DNA from 3 places in the Acidaminococcus sp. CAG:542 genome. Region 1 is predicted to be linked to each of the others. Evidence: a T-box and tRNA genes for the amino acid it is inferred to sense, from the RefSeq annotation. Region 1 holds a T-box; the other regions hold tRNA genes.

Region 1 (3,263 bases):
ATGGGTGCTGCCGCATTTGGGGCAGGCGGTGAGATCCGTCCGGGAAGCAGACACTTCCCCGCAGTCGTCGCAGTACCATACCGGGATCCGGTGCCCCCACCAGATCTGCCGGGAAATGCACCAATCATGGATGTTTTCCAGCCATTGGAGATAGGTTTTGGTGAACCGGCTGGGAACAAATTCCGTATGGCCTTCGGTGACGCATTTAATGGCTGCTTCCGCCAGGGGTTTCATCTTCACGAACCACTGGGTGGACACCATGGGTTCCACCACATGGTGGCAGCGCTGGCAGTGGCCAACGGAGTGGGGAGCATCTTCGATTTTCACCAGAAGGCCCATGTCCTTCAGATCCTGGACAATGTGCTTCCGGCATTCATACCGGTCTTCCCCTTCGTATTTGCCGGCCTCTTTGGTCATTTTCCCGTCCAGGCCGATGACCACGATCTGTTCCAGGTTGTGCCGCTGGCCCACTTCATAGTCGTTGGGGTCGTGGGCCGGGGTGATTTTCACCGCGCCGGTACCGAATTCCAGGTCCACATATTCATCGGCGATAATGGGGATTTCCCGGTTGGTGGTGGGCAGGGCGATCTTCTTCCCCACCAGTTTCCCGTACCGTTCATCCTTGGGGTTCACGGCCACGGCAGTATCTCCGGGGATGGTTTCCGGACGGCTGGTGGCGATGGTCAGGTACTGGTCCTTTTCGCCCACAATGGGATAGTTGATGTACCACAGGGCACCAGCATCGTCCTGGTGTTCCACTTCCACATCGGACAAAGCCGTACGGCAGTTGACGCACCAGTTGATCATCCGGGTGCCCTTGTAGATCAGGCCCTTTTCATAAAGGCTCACAAAGGCTTCCCGGACCGCCTGGCTCAGGCCTTCGTCCATGGTGAACCGCTGCCGGTCCCAGTCGCAGGAAATCCCCAGGCTCTTCAGCTGCCGGACGATTTCGTCCCCGTAGGCTTCCTTCCATTTCCACACCCGTTTGATGAATTCTTCCCGGCCCAGATCGTACCGGGTCAGGCCTTCCTTCTTCTTCAGTTCCTCTTCCACCTTGATCTGGGTGGCCAGTCCTGCATGGTCATAGCCCGGCAGCCAGCAGGTGTTGTCCCCCATCATCCGGTGCCAGCGCACCAGGATGTCCTGGAGGGTATTGTCCAGGGCATGGCCCATGTGGAGCTTGCCGGTAATGTTGGGAGGCGGGATCACCACACTGAAGGGTTTCCGGCTCTTGTCCACCGGCTGATGGAAAAAGCCGTGATCGATCCAGTATGCATACCATTTCTTCTCCACCGCAGCCGGATCATAGACCTTGGGGATGTTGTTTTCTTCTGCCATAACTCTGCCTCCTTAAAAAAATAAACCCGTCCTGCTGTATAGGACGAGTTGTTCGCGGTACCACCTACATTCTCAATTGCTTGAGCACCTTAAAGCGGCGTAACGTGCCGTGACGGACAGGGCTTTCCTCCTGCCGGCTCCAGGACGACTTCCAGCGCATTGCCCGGATGCTTCCACCACCCGCATCCTCTCTGCCGGTGCAAGGGGCGCTGTACTCCTTCCCATCATCGCCTTTGGCTGTATGGTTGTATGGAGTCATTGTAACAAGGGGGCGCGGGATTGTCAATGGGGTGGACCCTTTCAAATCCCCGTCAACGGTCAGCGGCCGTTGAGTACCGACAGAAAAGGGGTGCTGCACAAAACGTGCAACACCCCCTTTTTCACAGCGCCTCGATCTGCCGGCACAGCATCTTGCCTACGCTGTCGGCCATTTTATCCAGATCCCGGACTTCCACACAGTCTTCCCCGAAGATCTTCCGGGCATCTTTCATGATGTGCTGATTCTCTCCGTTGATGAGCCCGATAATCCGGATCCCTTCCCGGCGGAGGCTGGCGGCTTCGTCAGCGGTGTTGGCCACGGCTTTTTCATCCCGGTATTCCGAAGAGCTGAACAGCCCGTCTCCCACCAGAGGCTTGTCGTCGTTGGGCTCCGCATCCGTGAGCATGATGAGGATCTTTTTGGTCTGGGTAAAGTCCCCCATCAGCTGCCGGGCTCCCCGGAGGGCCAGCCCGTCCCGGTTCCACCCGGTGGCCACATAGTTGAAGATATTGGTGCACCGCTTCTTGTCCGCATAGTCCTTGAACAGGGTGAGTACCGTATAGTTCCGCAGAGTGCAGAAGGAATACACCTGGTAGGGAATCCCGCACTGGCGGAGACTTTCGGCGATCACATAGGCCTGGGAGGCGATTACCTGCTGATACTCCCCCCGGGAGGCGGAAGCATCCAGCATCAGATCCACGGTGAAATCCGGGCTGGAGACGGTCTCCCGTTCGAAGAACACCCGGCTGTCATTCACCTTCAGGGCCCGCCACACCAGGCCGGGTACCAGTTCCCCTTCCTTGGCGGGCACCGGCAGCCGGGTCTGGGCCATGCGCATGACGCTCCGGAGCTGGCTGGTGAGCCGGGCTATGCTCTTCCGGCACTGTTCCCCGTGATCCTTGTAGTAGGCCAGGTTCTTCACCCGTTGGGCGTGAGCTCCCTCAAGCCAGCGGGAAGCTTCCCCGGTGGCCCCTTTGCTCCCCAGCCGGCCCCGGGTAAAGTGGAGATGGCACCCCTGATGAGGCCCGTTGCACCAGGCTTGGTCAATATCCAGCATTTTCCGGGGCGGGTAGATGCTGGCGCCGAAACAATCGATGATATAGTTGTAGTTTTCCGACGCCGTCTGGCCGGTGATAATGGCCATGAGCCCGTTGTGGGCGTTTTTCCCGGCCAGGATGTCCATGGCCTGCTTCTTGGAATAGAGAAAATTGAACACGCTTTCCTGCTTCCGGAACACATGGGGCAGCAGCCAGTCGATAAAGTCCCCCAGGCCTTTGCTGATGATGACTTTTTCCAGGCTTTCCCGGACCAGGAAATGGGAGACGAAGTACTTTTTGGTGATCTTCCGGAAATGGTCGCACAGCTGCTTGGTATCCCAGGCCGGATCGAAGCAAAGATTGGCATAGAGCCCCTTGGCCCAGGGGTCATGGAGATCCAGTCCCTCCCCCAGCACCTCGTGCCACCGTGCCGCCTGCATTTCGTGGGCCACTCCGGTTTTGTCCAGTTTGGTGCCGTCAAAATAGGCCCTGGCATGCTGCTGCCGGAGATAGGGCAGCACCGGCCGCACCGGAGCCTCCTTGGCGTAGGTGGCGTATTCCAGTCCCAGCCAGAACAGGTCCGTAAAGGTATCCCGGAGGGCGCTGTCTTCCATTTCCTCGAACATCTG
Region 2 (3,263 bases), on a different contig from region 1:
TTCTGACAGTTCCGCAATTTTTTGCATTGCAATTTTCAGGACTATTCTAGTATTGATGCGCTCCTTCGGCTTTTTTCCATTTTTTATCTTTTTCCGTTTTTCTCCTGCAAACGATTTCACGTCACGCCTGTGCTGCTCTGCAGCATCCTGGAAAACTGCTATAATGGGTCCTATCTGAAAGGAGTGTTCCCCATGTATAAAAAATTTTGGCTTTCGATGACCGCCTTGCTGACGGTCCTGGCCTGTCTGCTGCCCATGGAGGTCCTGGCCCCCACCGCGGAGGCCCGCCGGTACCAGTGGGTGGTGATCCTCAGTGACATCCATTATGGGAGCAAATCCCAAAAGCCGGACGTCCGGACCCGGAAGATCCACAACAAGGAACAGGCGGTCCGGGACATCAACCGCTGGCAGGATGTGGACCTGTGCGTCTTTACCGGGGATATGGTCCAGAAAACCGGCAGCCCGGCAGATTACAAACTGGCCCGGAAGCTGACGGACCATCTGAAAAAGCCCAAGGAATTCCTGGCCGGAAACCACGAAATCATCTACCACCGGGATCTGTCCAGCACCGGAAAACTGGTTCCGGCAGATTCCTACGAACGGGGCCTCCATATGCAACAGTATGAAAAGGACTTTGGTCCCCTGTATCATTCCCGGAAACTGGGATCCTACTTCCTGCTGTTCCTGTCCCCGGATACCCTGGAAAGCAAATATGCAGTGGAACTGTCCAAAGAACAGCTGGACTGGCTGAAAAAGGAACTGAAAGACCACCGGCAGGAACCCACCCTGATCTTCTGTCATGCCCCTGTCACCGGAACCATGGTCCCCGGCAGCAAACTGGACAAACCCCGGAATTATGTCCAGCCGGCCAAAGCCATAGGCAAACTGCTCCGGGCCAATCCCCAGATCCTCCTGTGGGTTTCCGGCCATACCCATACTTCTCCCAAAAATCCCAGTTTTTCCAATCCGGTGAACCAGATTGCCGGTACAGCCATCCTGGATGTGTACAACCCCACCTGGGACGGAAAACAGGTATGGACTAATTCCCTGTACCTGTACCCGGAAAAGATCCTGATCCGCACCTACAGCCACAAAACCCATCAGTGGCTGCCCCAGTTTGACCGGACGGTATGGGTTAAGGGGCTCTACCGCTAAGGGGTGCTGCACGCAACGTGCAGCACCCTCTTTCTTATAAAGTACTGTAAACTGTTTTCTTCCCGCTTTTTTCCGGATTCTTTTGGATGGATGCGAAATAATGCTCTGTGTCTTCCACCAGGCTGTTGGTGAGAAGGGTCCGGAAAGCGGCTGGTTCCATCCCTTCACCCAGGACGGCGAATACATAGTTCCCGGTTTCCCAAGTTGCGGCGTAGGATTGGGGACTGATCTGGGCCAGTTCCACTTCCGTCTCATTTACGCGTTGCTTCTTCCATTCAGTACCGTAAATTCTGCTGAGATTATTGTTTTTATTATCTTTTTTTAATGCAGTACGGATTCTCACCCTGCTGTCCGGCTGTCCCATCCGAACGAAGGCAAGGTCCGAAGCCCGGCCGCCGATCACGGAAATCCCCTCCAGGGCATAGCCGGAATCCCGGCTGAGAGTCAGAGGGCAAAATCCCAGGACACGGGCGGCGGATCCATAGGTTCCATAACTGACAATGGGGTTGGGGATCTGGACGGATCCTTCGTCAGCAGGAGCGACAGCCCCCAGGCCGGCAGTGCCCAGGACCAGTACAGCCGCCCCGGCAGCCAGGGAATGTTTCAGGTGAGAAGTGTACATGGCAAGACCTCATTTCCGATAGAGTAAAAAACTGTGTTTCCAGAAGGAGTGTAACACCGAAAGGCCCGTGGAACAAGAGGAAGAACGGTTTTGGAATGGGAAAAACAGCCTTAACGGGGAAAGTGCATAAAAAAAGTGCAGGAGTTTACAGGAAAAAGGGGAGGAGGCGGCTGCAGAGGCAGCAGCCTCCGATCAGCAGTCAATGGTCAACAGCTGAAGGAGGAAACCCGCGGCTGCCAACCCACCGCCCTTTTCCTCTTTTTTCTTTTCGCACACACAAAAAAGAAGCTGTTGCCGGAGCAACAGCTTCTTTTCATTTTCAATTGGTGGGATTATGCGGATTCGAACCGTAGACCTCATCGATGTGAGCGATGCGCTCTAACCAACTGAGCTATAATCCCGATAAATTGTATTATACGCTACTTGTCCAAATAATGCAAGGGTTTTTAGAAAAAAATTCCGGCAGCCACGCCCGCCACCAACAGCCCCGGCAGCATGTTTCCCACCCGGATCTTCAACAGTTTAGTCATGTTGATGCCGATCCCCAGGATCATCAGTCCGCCGCAGGCGGCAACTTCCTGGACCACAAGCTGGCTCATCCAGGGCCCCAGGAATCCTGCCAAAGCGGTTAGGATTCCCTGATAAACCCCAACGGACAGAGCCGAGAACAGGACACCGACCCCAAAATTGGAAGCATAGATAATGCCGCTGAGACCGTCGATCAGCGCCTTGGTGTAAAGGGTGGTGGGATCCCCGGAAAGCCCGTCCTGGATGGACCCCACAATGGCCATGGCCCCTACACAGTACAGCAGACTGGCGTTCAGGAACCCTTCCACAAAGGCGTCCGTCCCGGCATCCCCCTTCTTCCGGGATTTTTGGAATTTTTCAGCCAGGAGGGTTCCCACCTGTTCCAGTTTTTCCTCAATACCCAGGGCTTCTCCCAGGATGGAGCCCACCACCAGACTGATGATGGTCAGCAGGATGTGCTGCCCCTGGAGAGCCATCTGGATCCCCAGGACAATGACACACAAAGCCAGTCCGTAGATCACGGTTTCCTGGTATTTTTCCTTGATTCCCCGGCCCACCAGAAGGCCGAGCAGACTGCCTCCTGCAATGGCGGCCACATTCACAACCGTACCCATTCCCACCATCGCCGCCTCCTACACGGTAAAGAGGCCGGGCTTTTTCCGGCCGGCGTTTTTTTCCGGCCCTTTCAGCAGATCATAGAGCCGTTCCAGATCTTCCGGCCCGTAGTATTCGATGAGGATCCGTCCTCCTCTGTCCTTTTTGAACGGTTCGATCTTCACCCGGGTGCCCAGATACTGGATCAGTTTTTCCTGGAAGGCATGGGTATCCGTATCCTGGGGCTGGCTTTCCCTGCCGGCAGCTTTCTTACCGCCCTTCTTCTGTTTTTCCGGAGGAATCAGGTCCTCTTCCGTCTGGAAATACAGATGCCAGGGCTTCCCTTCCCGTTCCGCCTTGGCCA
Region 3 (3,263 bases), on a different contig from region 1:
AAGGTTTACAGTTAGGAAGTTTTGTATCATATACTGGTAATTTTAGCACAAACATTGTACAATGAATACAGAGAAATGAAAACACTGTACCGTGGAATCGGTTAGGGGAGTGGAGAGTCATGAAAATCGTTACCTTCGAATACGACAGCGATGTACAGGTGGGGATCATTTCCGAGGATGGAAAATTTGTGATCCCGGCCAACAAGTACAACAATATGTATGAACTGATCCAGCAGGCGGATTTTGAAGAACTGCTGGCTATTGCCCGGGTGGACATGGGTGCGGTTCCCATTGACCAGGTCAAGCTCCTGGCTCCCATTACCCATCCCCGGAATGACATTATCTGTCTGGGCATCAACTACAAATCCCACGACGACGAACTGCCTGATGAATATGTACCGGAAAAAATCGTCCAGCGGCAGGTACCTGTGTACTTCTCCAAACGGGTGGACCGGGCGGTGGATCCGGACGGGACCATCGACGGCCATTTCAATGTGGTGAAGGAACTGGACTATGAATGCGAATTGGCGGTGATCATCGGGAAGGAAGCCCGGGATGTGGCGGAAAAAGATGCCGGGGACTATGTGTTCGGCTATACCATCATTAACGATGTAACCGCCCGGGACGTGCAGGTGGCCCATAAACAGTGGTATTTCGGGAAGAGCCTGGACACCTTTGCCCCCATGGGGCCCTGCATCGTTACGGCGGATGAATTTTATTTTCCGCCGGCGCTCCATCTCACCTGCAAGGTGAACGGGGAACTGCGCCAGGACAGCAACACGAAACTGCTGGTTCACGGGATCCCTTACATCATCAGCGAACTGAGCAAAGGGATGACCCTCCGGGCCGGGACCATCATTGCCACCGGTACTCCCGCCGGCACCGGCATCGGCATGAACCCGCCCCGGTTCCTGAAAAGCGGGGACGTGGTGGAATGTTCCATCGAAGGAATCGGGACCCTGCGGAATAGGGTGAAGTAAATAAGAAAAAAGAGGCCTGCGGGCCTCTTTTTTGTCACTGGTCACTGGCCGATGGAAATCAATTTTGACAAATTGATTCTGAAACAACCAACGCTGAACCCATACAACAAAAAAGGCTGCCTTCCGGCAGCCTCTGCTTTTTATCTGGTGGAACTAACTGGACTCGAACCAGTGACCCCCACGATGTCAACGTGATACTCTAACCATCTGAGCTATAGTTCCATAAGCAACAAACTTATTCTAAACGATAATGGGGTTCTTTGTCAAGTGGGTTTCCTGTTTCTTTTTTCTTCCGGAAACGATATAATGAAAAGAACAGTCAATCAACTCGTAACAAGCAGGAGGAATGGAGTTTGTCGGAAGTGACGGAAAAACGGTTTGAATTCCAGGACGCCCGGGAAATGGTGGCGGTACTGGGAGAAACAGATGAATACCTGAAGCAGATGCAGGAGAGCCTGGGCTGCCGGCTGATCCCCCGGGGAAACGAACTGATCGCCCAGGGAGCGGAACAGGATGTGGAGCTGGCGGACCGGCTGATCCGGGAGTTGCTGTACCTGTACCGCCAGGGGCTGCCCATTACCCAGCATGATGTGAAATACAGCCTGAAACTGGTCCGGGAAGGCCAGGAGGAACAGCTCCACAAGCTGTTCACCGATACGGTGCTCACCACTGTCCGGGGACGGCAGGTAAAGGCCAAGACCCTGGGCCAGATGCGGTATTTGAAGACCATTGCCCAGAACGACATTACCATTGCCATCGGGCCCGCCGGTACCGGGAAGACCTACCTGGCGGTGGCCATGGCGGTGAAGGCCCTGAAAAACAAGGAAGTGGAACGGATCATCCTCACCCGTCCCGCGGTGGAAGCCGGGGAAAAGCTGGGCTTTTTGCCCGGGGATCTCCAGGAAAAGGTGGATCCCTATCTGCGGCCTCTGTATGATGCTCTGTACGAAATGCTGGGGATGGAGGCCTTCCAGAAGAACCTCCAGCGGGGGATCATCGAAGTGGCCCCTCTGGCCTACATGCGGGGCCGTACCCTAAATGATGCTTTCATCATCCTGGACGAGGCCCAGAACACCACCCAGGAACAGATGCGGATGGCCCTTACCCGGTTCGGCTTCGGCTCCAAGCTGGTGGTCACCGGGGATGCCACCCAGGTGGACCTGCCGGGAGGACGGCCTTCCGGACTGGTGAATGCGGCCCAGGTGCTCCAGGACGTGCCGGGGATCGGCATCATCCATTTTTCTGAACAGGATGTGGTCCGGCACGAAATCGTGGGGGCCATCATCCGGGCTTATGAAAAATACGACCGGGCCCGGAAGGAACACCGGCAGCCCGGTGCTGACAGGAATAAAGGAGAAGGAAAATGATCGTTACCCTGGAAAACAACCAGACGGAGATTGCCATTCCGGAAGAACTGGAAGAGACCCTGAAAAAGGCCATGGACATTGTGGCCCGGAAAGAGGAACTGACGGACAATACGGAAGTGGACATTACCATTGTGGACAATGAAGAGATCCATACCCTGAACCGGGAGTACCGGGGCATCGACCGTCCTACGGACGTGCTGAGCTTTGCCCTGGACGAAGGGGACGAGGAACCGGAAGTGGACGACGGGGAAGCGGAACACCTGCTGGGGGACGTAATCATCTCCGCTCCCCGGGCCGTGGAGCAGGGAGAGGAATTTGGCCATGGGCTCACCCGGGAAATGACCTACCTGGCGGTCCATGGGATGCTCCACCTTTTGGGCTATGACCATATGGAAGAGGCGGACAAACGGGTGATGAGGGCCCGGGAGGAGGAAATCCTCCGGGAACTGGACCTGGCGGAGGAAAACTATGGAGGCTGAACTGGACCGGGAGCTGTTTGAAGCGGCCTGTGCCGTGCGGAAAAATTCCTACAGCCCCTATTCCCATTTTGCGGTGGGAGCAGCGGTCCGGGCAGCGGACGGCCGGATCTTCACCGGCTGCAATGTGGAAAACGCTTCCTATGGCCTGAGCCTCTGCGCGGAACGGTGTGCCATCTTTGCCGCCGTGAAGGAAGGGGTCAGGGAGTTTGCCGCCCTGTGCGTCACTGCCGATACTCCGGAACCGGTGTCCCCCTGCGGGGCCTGCCGGCAGGTGATGGCGGAATTCCGCATCCCCCGGATCTATCTGACCAATGTGAAGGGACAGGTAAAGACCGCCACGGTGGCGGACCTGCTGCCCTATGATTTCAGTTTGTAATACAGAAAGGACTTATATGGAAGAACAGAATACCCAACAGCATCGCTCCGGTTTTGTAGCC

The links. A T-box is a leader RNA that pairs with one kind of tRNA and senses whether it is charged. The one in region 1 lies ahead of QVO43_RS03465 (valine--tRNA ligase), so its partner is inferred to be a tRNA-Val.
Region 2: it encodes a tRNA-Val, which carries the amino acid that the T-box ahead of QVO43_RS03465 (valine--tRNA ligase) is inferred to sense. The anticodon was not compared.
Region 3: it encodes a tRNA-Val, which carries the amino acid that the T-box ahead of QVO43_RS03465 (valine--tRNA ligase) is inferred to sense. The anticodon was not compared.

What each region holds. Positions count from the first base shown of each region.
Region 1 is NZ_FR902048.1:70,994-74,256, reverse strand. It holds gene QVO43_RS03465 (valine--tRNA ligase) at 1-1,338, opposite strand, end outside; T-box leader at 1,375-1,575, opposite strand; gene QVO43_RS03460 (VWA domain-containing protein) at 1,719-3,263, opposite strand, start outside.
Region 2 is NZ_FR902091.1:8,621-11,883, forward strand. It holds gene QVO43_RS08085 (metallophosphoesterase family protein) at 193-1,155, shown strand; gene QVO43_RS08090 (hypothetical protein) at 1,190-1,777, opposite strand; tRNA gene QVO43_RS08095 (tRNA-Val) at 2,102-2,178, opposite strand; gene QVO43_RS08100 (DUF554 domain-containing protein) at 2,224-2,919, opposite strand; gene QVO43_RS08105 (ParB/RepB/Spo0J family partition protein) at 2,938-3,263, opposite strand, start outside.
Region 3 is NZ_FR902081.1:2,264-5,526, forward strand. It holds gene QVO43_RS06595 (fumarylacetoacetate hydrolase family protein) at 120-980, shown strand; tRNA gene QVO43_RS06600 (tRNA-Val) at 1,126-1,202, opposite strand; gene QVO43_RS06605 (PhoH family protein) at 1,334-2,347, shown strand; gene ybeY (rRNA maturation RNase YbeY) at 2,344-2,826, shown strand; gene QVO43_RS06615 (cytidine deaminase) at 2,816-3,202, shown strand; gene era (GTPase Era) at 3,219-3,263, shown strand, end outside.